Regions from separate parts of the Amycolatopsis sp. cg9 genome, predicted to be linked through region 1. Evidence: riboswitches for the same ligand, from Rfam matches in the RefSeq annotation. Region 1 holds a riboswitch; the other holds the start of a gene.
What was found. A riboswitch is a leader RNA that binds a small molecule or an ion and turns the genes downstream of it on or off. The one in region 1 is predicted to bind S-adenosylhomocysteine.

Region 2: another riboswitch for S-adenosylhomocysteine. It lies ahead of metH (methionine synthase); the one in region 1 lies ahead of ahcY (adenosylhomocysteinase).

Annotation. Positions count from the first base shown of each region.
Region 1 is NZ_CP166850.1:7,129,694-7,134,283, forward strand. It holds gene ahcY (adenosylhomocysteinase) at 1-1,407, opposite strand, end outside; S-adenosyl-L-homocysteine riboswitch at 1,486-1,562, opposite strand; gene AB5J73_RS33330 (N-acetyltransferase family protein) at 1,595-2,080, opposite strand; gene AB5J73_RS33335 (hypothetical protein) at 2,077-2,730, opposite strand; gene AB5J73_RS33340 (diiron oxygenase) at 2,788-3,678, opposite strand; gene AB5J73_RS33345 (TetR/AcrR family transcriptional regulator) at 3,767-4,417, shown strand; gene AB5J73_RS33350 (DNA polymerase IV) at 4,487-4,590, opposite strand, start outside.
Region 2 is NZ_CP166850.1:8,225,507-8,230,096, reverse strand. It holds gene AB5J73_RS38125 (sugar porter family MFS transporter) at 1-260, shown strand, start outside; gene AB5J73_RS38120 (LLM class F420-dependent oxidoreductase) at 330-1,187, opposite strand; S-adenosyl-L-homocysteine riboswitch at 1,482-1,560, shown strand; gene metH (methionine synthase) at 1,575-4,590, shown strand, end outside.

The DNA.
Region 1 (4,590 bases):
ATCCGCCTGCTCCTTCGTGAGCTTGGTGAGTTTCACACCGAGCGCGTCGAGGTGCAGGCGGGCCACCTTCTCGTCGAGGTGCTTCGGCAGCCGGTGGACGTCGGTGGCGTACTCGCCGGGCTTGGCGAACAGCTCGATCTGCGCGATCGCCTGGTTGGTGAACGAGTTCGACATCACGAACGACGGGTGGCCGGTCGCGTTGCCGAGGTTCATCAGGCGGCCTTCGGAGAGCACGATGATCGCGTGGCCGTCCGCGAAGGTCCACTCGTGCACCTGCGGCTTGATCTCGTTCTTGACGATGCCCGGCAGCTTCGCCAGCCCGGCCATGTCGATCTCGTTGTCGAAGTGGCCGACGTTGGCGACGATCGCGTTGTGCTTCATCCGGCTCATCTGGTCCGCGGAGATGATGCCGAAGTTGCCGGTGGTGGTGATGAAGATGTCGCCGGTGGCCACCACGTCGTCGAGCTCGACGACGTCGAGCCCGTCCATCGACGCCTGGAGCGCGCAGATCGGGTCGATCTCGGTGACCGCGACGCGGGCGCCCTGGCCGCGCAGTGCCTCGACCGCGCCCTTGCCGACGTCGCCGTAGCCGCAGACGACGACGCGCTTGCCGCCGATCATCACGTCGGTGGCCCGGTTCAGGCCGTCCACAAGGGAGTGCCGGATGCCGTACTTGTTGTCGAACTTGGACTTCGTGACGGAGTCGTTGACGTTCATCGCCGGGAAGAGCAGCTCGCCGTCCTTGGCGAGCTTGTAGAGGCGCTTGACGCCGTTGGTCGTCTCCTCGGTGACGCCGCGGATCTCCTTGGCCATCCGGGTGAAGCGGTCGCCGTCGGCGGCCAGGCTCGCGCGGAGGGTTTCGAGGACGATCCGGTACTCCTCGGGGTCCTCTTCGGACGGTTGCGGGACGGCGCCCGCGGCTTCGAACTCGACGCCCTTGTGCACGAGCAGGGTGGCGTCGCCGCCGTCGTCGAGGATCATGTTCGGGGTCTTCCCGCCGGCGAAGGCGAAGAGCTGGTCGGTGCACCACCAGTACTCTTCGAGCGTCTCGCCCTTCCACGCGAACACCGGGGTGCCCGACGGGGCGTCGACCGTGCCCTCGGGGCCGACGACGACGGCCGCGGCCGCCTCGTCCTGGGTGGAGAAGATGTTGCAGGAGACCCAGCGCACCTCGGCGCCGAGCGCGACCAGGGTCTCGATCAGTACGGCGGTCTGCACGGTCATGTGCAGCGACCCGGCGATGCGCGCGCCCTTGAGCGGCTGGGTGGCGGCGTACTCGCGGCGGATCGCCATCAGGCCGGGCATCTCGTGCTCGGCCAGCCGCAGCTGCGTGCGGCCGGCTTCGGCGAGGGAAAGGTCGGCGACGGCGAAGTCGAGACCGTTGCGGCGTGCGAGTTTGTCACTCATTCCTCGAGCTCTTTCCTGACGGCTGGTTGCGGAGCGCGCGGGAGGAACGGGTGGGACACCACAAAAAAAGCACCTCCCTCGCGGGAGGCGCCCTTGGATGCGTGTCGCGGGCCGAGCGTGGCGGAAAGAGTTCCGTCGCAGCGCCTCTCGGCCCGGGATCCAGGATGGCAAAGCCGCCGGGAAGCTGTCAAGCGAGCGGAAGGGCCATGAGAACGTCGTCGACGTCGGTGCCGTCGACGCGGAATTCCCCGCGCAGCACGCCTTCCACGACGAACCCGCACCGCTCGTAGACCCGGCGGGCGGCGGTGTTGTGACCCAGCACGCGCAGCGTCAGCTTGGCCGCCCCGCGCCGGCGCGCCTCCGCCGCGGCCGCGGCCACCAGCCGTCCCGCGATGCCGAGGCCCTGGCGGTCCGGGTCGACGGCGAGCCCGCCGAGCACCAGCACGTGCGCGTGGGCGGGGATGCCGAACCCCTCGTCGAGCCGGACGTACCCGGCGACGACGTCGTCGTGCTCGGCGACCAGGACGTTCTCCGGCCGCGTGCCCTCGTCGAAGAACGGCGTGCCGGGCGGCGGCGGGGGAGCGGGGGACACCGCGGAGTCCCACGTGCGCTCGTCGATCTTGGCGAGCACGGCTTCGTCGCCGGTGCGGGCCGGCCGGACGGTGGTCGTCACGAAAGTCCCTTCCAGGCCTCTTCGACGATCCCGGCGAGCTCGCGGGGGTCGCGGTTGCCCTCGGCGCTGACGGGCCGCAGCGTGACGGTCAGGTCCGGGCCGCTGCGCTGGCAGCTCGTGACGAACGACCGCTCGGGGTCCGGCGTCGAACCGGCCACCGTCGTGTCGTTGTGGACCAGGCACTGCACTTCGCCGACGCGCACGAGCTCCGTGCTCGGCGCGGCCAGGCCCAGCGCTTCGGTGTCCTCGTACGGCGCCACCAGCTCCGGGGAGGCGGCGCTCACGGCGATCAGCTGGAACGCGCGCTCCAGCCGGTCGTCCTGGTACTGCTGCGCCACCGCGCCCGCACCGCCGTAGGCCGCGGACACGCGGGAGGCGGTCTCCCGGTCGGTCTTCTCGATCCGGGCGATGAGGTCCTTGCCCTTCTCCGCGTCGAACTTCGCGATCGTCTCCTGGGCCCGGCCGAGCCCGCCCAGGCTCGGCGGCGCCGTGAGCGCCCGGCCGCTCGGCCCGCCGAGCAGGCTCAGCACGAGCCACGGCACGCCGACCAGCACCGCGCCGACGATGACCCCGATCAGGCCCGCGAAGACCGGGTGGGCGAACGGCGAGCGCGGCGGCGGTGGCGGGGCGGCGGGGAACTCAGCGGTCACCCGGGCATCGTGGCGGAACCGGGCAATCGACGCGAAGGGAATTCCGCCGTCAGTGCCTCAAATGAGATGCGCGCGCCGCCAGATGCCTTCCGACCGGCCGCCGATCAGCCCCGCGTCGCGCAGGAACGGCACGATCTTCTCGGCCATCCAGCGGCGCGTCTCGTGGAAGTGCGGGTTCGCCAGCGCCGCGGCCCGGCCCTCGCGCGGGTCGATCCCGACGCTGCGGTAGATCCGCGGGTCGACCATGCTGTCGATGACGCCGAACGCGACCAGCGCGGTCCGCAGCCGGTGCCGCTGGAGGGCCGCCTTCGTCAGCTTCGGCGTCTCCCGCAGCACCTCTTCCTTGGCGAACCGGACGTGCCGGGCCTCCTCGACGACGTGGATGCGGTTGACCGAGCGGATCAGCGGCTGGATGCCGTCGTCGTCCATCATCGAGCGCTGCAGCCGGTCGGTGGTCTCCTCGGCGACCAGCACGCTGGCGAACATCGAGGGCCCGGCCGCGGTCGCGCCGAACACCTTGGCGGCACGGTGCACGACCTTCGGGACGCCGTAGCGCGGGACGCCGAGCCGCTCGGCGGTGCGGGCGAACATCACCGAGTGCCGCGTCTCGTCGCCGATCTCGGTCATCGCGTACTGCGCGTGCTCGGAGCGCGCGTCCAGGTCGAAGACGTACCGGGCGAGCAGCTGCATGAGGACGATCTCGAACCACAGGCCGACGCTCATGATGCTGGCGATCTCGTGCTTGGACAGCTCGATCCGCTGCTCCGGCGTCAGCTTCGCCCAGAGCGCGGTGCCGTGGAGGGAGACGCGCTCGAGCGGCATGTAGGCCTTGCCCTCGGCCAGCGGCGCGGCCCAGTCGATGTCGACGTACGGGTCGTAGGAGTTCTTCGCGGAGCTCTTGAGCAGACGAGCCGCGGTGACGTCCCGGTCCTGGGCCTCGACGCCCATGGCGGCCTCCGGAAAGTAGGGGGTACGCGCTGTACTAGTTACTTCGGCGAGCGTACACCGGCTCGCCGGACTTGAGTAGGCTTCCCGGGTGACCAAGGTCGACGGACGGGCGGCGCGCTGGGCGGGCCAGCAGGAGCGGCGGCGCGCCGAATTCGTCGACGCGGCCCTGGCGGCCATCGCCGAGCACGGCCCCGAGGTCTCGACGGAGCAGATCGCCGAGCGCGCCGGCGTGGCCCGCACCCGGCTGTACCGCCACTTCGCCGACGCGGCCGACCTCCAGCGCGCGATCGCCGAGCGCGCGGCCGAGCTGGTGACGGCCGAGCTCGCACCGCTCTGGCACCCCTCGGGCTCGCCGCACGAGATGATCACGACGGTGATCTCGACCCACCTGCGCTGGCTGACCGAGCACGAACCGCTGCACCGCTACCTCGCCCGCACGCTGCCGGCCCCGACGGACGTCCGCGGCACGATCGCCCGCCACCTCAGCCGCCTGTTCTCGGGCTACCTGACGGCGTTCGGCCTCGACCCGGCCCCGGCGGACACGATCGCGTTCGGCCTGGTCGGCTACGTCGAGTCGGCGACGACCCGGTGGCTCGACCACCCGGGCGCGCTGAGCCTGGCACAGCTGACGGACCAGCTGACCGGCACGATCTGGGCGATGCTCGACCACACGCTGAAGGCGGGCGGGGTCGAGCTGGACCCGGACCGCCCGTTGCCGCTGCCGGAGGAGCTGAGCTGAAGGGGACGGTGCTCGCACCAGATGCGAGCACCGTCCCCTTCAGCTCGTCAGACGCGCCGAACGTCCCTTTCAGCTCCCGTCCTCGCGGGGGAACTCGGCCCGGACCCCCAGCAGCCGCACCGCGCGGGTCAGCTCGAACATGCCCAGCACCTCCCGCGCGGCCCGCTCGATCT
Region 2 (4,590 bases), 1.1 Mb from region 1:
TCCCGCTCAAGGTCCGCGCGGCCGGCATGGGCGTGAGCAGCGTGGTCCTCTGGGCGGCGACGGGGATCGTCAGCGCGGTGTTCCCGATCATCTCCGACCCGAAGTCCCTCGGCATCGGCGGTTCGATGTTCCTGTTCGCCGGGATCAACGTGGTGCTGTTCGTGCTCACGAAGTGGCTGGTCCCGGAGACGAAGGGCCGCACGCTGGAGCAGATCGAGCTCGACCTCCGCGCGCGGCAAGGGGTGGCCGCGAAGGGCTGAAGGGGACGTTCATCTCATCTGATGAGCTGAAGGGGACTTTCCTGTCGTCACATGACAGGAACGTCCCCTTCAGCCCACTGGGGCGGCCAGGCCGAGCTTGCCGGCGAGGCGGCCGACCCACGCTTCGACTTCCTCCGGGGCCCGGTCCGGCAGCCCGAAGATCGTCTCGGTGACCCCGAGTGCGTCCAGGTGCGCCAGCCGCTCCGGATCCGGCCGTTCGCCGAGCGCGCAGATCCGCGGCGCTCCCGTGCGGCCCTCCGCGGCCCAGATCTCGTTCAGCAACGCCACGTGCCCGTCGAGGTCGGTGTCGGACGGCGTCGTGATCCAGCCGTCGGCGTGGCGGGCGATCCAGCGGAACGTCTTCTCCGTCGGGCCCGCGCCGAGCAGCACCGGGATGTGCGCCTGGACCGGCTTGGGCCACGCCCAGCTCGGCCCGAAGGACACGAACTCCCCGTCGTAGGCCGCTTCCTCCTCCGTCCACAGTGCACTCATCGCCTCGAGGTACTCCCGCAGCGCGGTGCGGCGGCGGTTGCCCGGCACGCCGTGGTCGTTGAGCTCGTCGACGTTCCAGCCGAAGCCCGTGCCGAGCGTGACGCGGCCGCCGGAGAGGTGGTCGAGGCTCGCGATCGTCTTGGCCAGCGTGATCGGGTCGCTCTCCACCGGCAGGGCGACCGCCGTGGACAGCCGGATCCGCGACGTCACCGCGGCGGCCGTCGCCAGCGCGACCCACGGGTCGAGGGTGCGGCTGTAGCGGTCGTCGGGCAGGGACGCGTCGCCGGTGCGCGGGTGCGGGGACTCCCGCTTCACCGGGATGTGCGTGTGCTCGGGCACGTAGAAGGTGGCGAACCCGGCGGCCTCCGCGACGCGCGCGGCGGCCGCCGGGGTGATGCCCCGGTCGCTGGTGAACAGCACGATTCCGTAGTCCACGGGGCGAGCGTATTAGAACGTGTTTCAGTTTTCAAGGTCGAGCCGGTGCTGCGGAGGGTCGCCGATCGAGTACTCTTGGTGACCTTGTCCAGTGCCGGTCGAGTCGCGCTCGACGCGGCGGGACCGGGCAGGCGGGGAGCAGAGCGACGGGTCACGTCACGGGCACGGTGGAGGGACCCGCGACGAACGGGGAGGCGACGTGTCAATCCTTTGTGGACAGAAGGTGTCCCAGTCAGTGGACACCCGGGTGGGGCGGGATGGCGTGCCCGGTCCCGGATCCGATACCGTGGACCACAGGCCGAGAGGCGCTGCAACGGACCACCTGGTCCGCCACGCTCGGCCGGGATTGACCAACCAAGGGCGCCTCCCGACTGAGGGAGGCTGCCGGTGAACACCCCGCGAGAGTCCACCGCGTTCGACTCGACAGCGCGCCTGCGCGAGCTGTTCGACCAGCGGGTGGCGGTGCTGGACGGCGCCTGGGGCACCATGTTGCAAGGTGCCGGGCTGACCCCCGCCGACTACCGCGGCGACCGCTTCGGCGAGCACACCCACGACGTCACCGGCGACCCCGACCTGCTCAACCTCACCCGCCCGGACGTCATCCTCGACGTCCACCGGCAGTACCTGGCCGCGGGCGCGGACATCACCACGACCAACACCTTCACCGCCACCAGCATCGGCCAGGCCGACTACGGGCTGCAGTCCCACGTCCACGAGATGAACGTCCGCGGCGCGCAGCTCGCCCGCCAGGCTGCCGACGAGTTCGGCGGCCGGTTCGTCGCGGGCTCGATCGGCCCGCTCAACGTCACGCTCAGCCTGTCGCCCAAGGTCGAGGACCCGGCGTACCGGGCGGTCACGTTCGAGCAGGTCAAGGCGTCCTACGCGGAGCAGATCGCCGGGCTCGCCGAAGGCGGCGTCGACCTGCTGCTGATCGAGACGATCTTCGACACCCTGAACTGCAAGGCCGCGATCGCCGCTGCCCGCGAGGTGGCGCCGGACCTGCCGCTGTGGATCTCCGTGACCATCGTCGACCTCAGCGGGCGGACGCTCTCGGGCCAGACCGTCGAGGCGTTCTGGAGCTCGGTCGAGCACGCGAAACCGCTGGTCGTGGGCGTGAACTGCTCGCTGGGCGCCGAAGAGATGCGCCCGCACGTCGAGGAGCTCGCCCGGATCGCCGACGCCTACGTCGCCTGCCACCCCAACGCCGGGCTGCCGAACGCCTTCGGCGGCTACGACCAGACGCCCGAGGAGACCGCCGGGCTGATCGGCGGCTTCGCCCGGGACGGCCTGGTCAACCTGGTCGGCGGCTGCTGCGGCACGACGCCGGCGCACATCGAGAAGATCGCGGCCGCCGCGAAGGCAGCCGGCCCGCGCGAGGTGCCCGCACCGCGCACGCACACCCGGTTCAGCGGGCTCGAGCCGTTCGGCATCGGCGCCGACACCGGGTTCGTGATGATCGGCGAGCGCACCAACGTCACCGGCTCCAAGCGGTTCCGCCGGCTCATCGAGTCCGACGACCACCAGGGCGCCGTGGACGTCGCGCTCGAGCAGGTCCGCGGCGGCGCCAACCTGCTCGACGTCAACATGGACGCCGACCTGCTCGACTCCGAGCAGGCGATGACCACGTTCCTCAACCTGATCGCCACCGAGCCCGAGGTGGCGCGGATCCCGGTGATGGTCGACAGCTCCAAGTGGAGCGTGCTCGAAGCCGGGCTGCGCTGCCTGCAGGGCAAGGGCGTGGTCAACTCGATCAGCCTCAAGGAGGGCGAGGAGCCCTTCCTGGCCCAGGCGCGCACCATCCGCGACTACGGTGCCGGTGTCGTCGTGATGGCCTTCGACGAGCAGGGCCAGGCCGACACCGCCGACCGCAAGGTCGAGATCTGCGGCCGCGCGTACGACATCCTCACGCAGAAGGCCGGCTTCGCGGGCGAGGACATCATCTTCGACCCGAACGTGCTCGCCGTCGCCACCGGCATCGCCGAGCACAACGGCTACGCGAAGGCGTTCATCGACGCGCTGCCCCGGATCAAGGAACGCTGCCCCGGCGTGCACATCAGCGGCGGCATCTCGAACCTCTCGTTCTCCTTCCGCGGCAACGACGTCGTCCGCGAGGCGATGCACTCGGCGTTCCTCTACCACGCCGTGCAGGTCGGCCTGGACATGGGCATCGTCAACGCCGGCCAGCTCGCGGTCTACCAGGACATCCCGAAGGACCTCCTCGAACTGGTCGAGGACGTCCTGTTCGACCGCCGCGAAGACGCCACCGACCGGCTGGTGAGCTTCGCCGAGAACGTCAAGGGCAGCGGCACCAAGCGCGTCGTCGACCTGTCCTGGCGCGAAGGCACGGTCGGGGAGCGGCTGTCCCACGCACTGGTGCACGGCATCGTCGACTTCATCGAGGACGACACCGAAGAAGCGCGGCAGCAGCTGGCCCGCCCCCTCGACGTCATCGAGGGCCCGCTGATGGACGGCATGAAGATCGTCGGCGACCTGTTCGGCTCCGGCAAGATGTTCCTGCCGCAGGTGGTCAAGAGCGCGCGCGTGATGAAGCGGTCCGTCGCCTACCTCGAGCCGTTCATGGAGGCGGAGAAGGAGAAGGCGCGCCAGGAGGGCCGGCTCGCGTCGACCGGCGGCCAGGGCAAGATCGTGCTCGCCACGGTGAAGGGCGACGTCCACGACATCGGCAAGAACATCGTCGGCGTGGTGCTGGGCTGCAACAACTACGAGGTGATCGACCTCGGCGTGATGGTGCCCGCCGGCAAGATCCTCGACACCGCGGTCACCGAGGGCGCCGACGCCGTCGGGCTGTCCGGGCTGATCACGCCCTCGCTCGACGAGATGGTCGCGGTCGCCACGGAGATGCAGCGGCGCGGGCTGAAGCTGCCGCTGCTGATCGGCGGCGCCACGACGTCGCGCCAGCACACCGCGGTCAAGATCGCCCCGGCCTACGACAACGCGACCGTGCACGTGCTCGACGCCTCCCGCGTGGTCGGCGTGGTGTCGGACCTGCTCGACGCGGACCGGTCGATCGCGCTGGCCGAGAAGAACCGGGCCGACCAGGAGGTGCTGCGCGAGCAGCACGCGAGCAAGCAGCGCCGCCCGATGCTGACCCTGGAGCAGGCGCGCGCGAACCCGGAGAAGGTGTCGTTCGACGGCCTGCCGACCCCGGCGTTCACCGGCCGCCGCGTCGTCGAGCCGAGCATCACCGAGCTGCGCGAGATGGTCGACTGGCAGTTCCTGTTCCTCGCCTGGGAGCTCAAGGGCAAGTACCCGGCCATCCTGGAGCAGCCGGTCGCCCGTGAGCTGTTCGACGACGCGAACACGCTGCTCGACGAGATCATCGCGAACGGCAGCTTCCGCGCGAAGGGCGCGTACGCGTTCTGGCCGGCGCACCGCGAAGGCG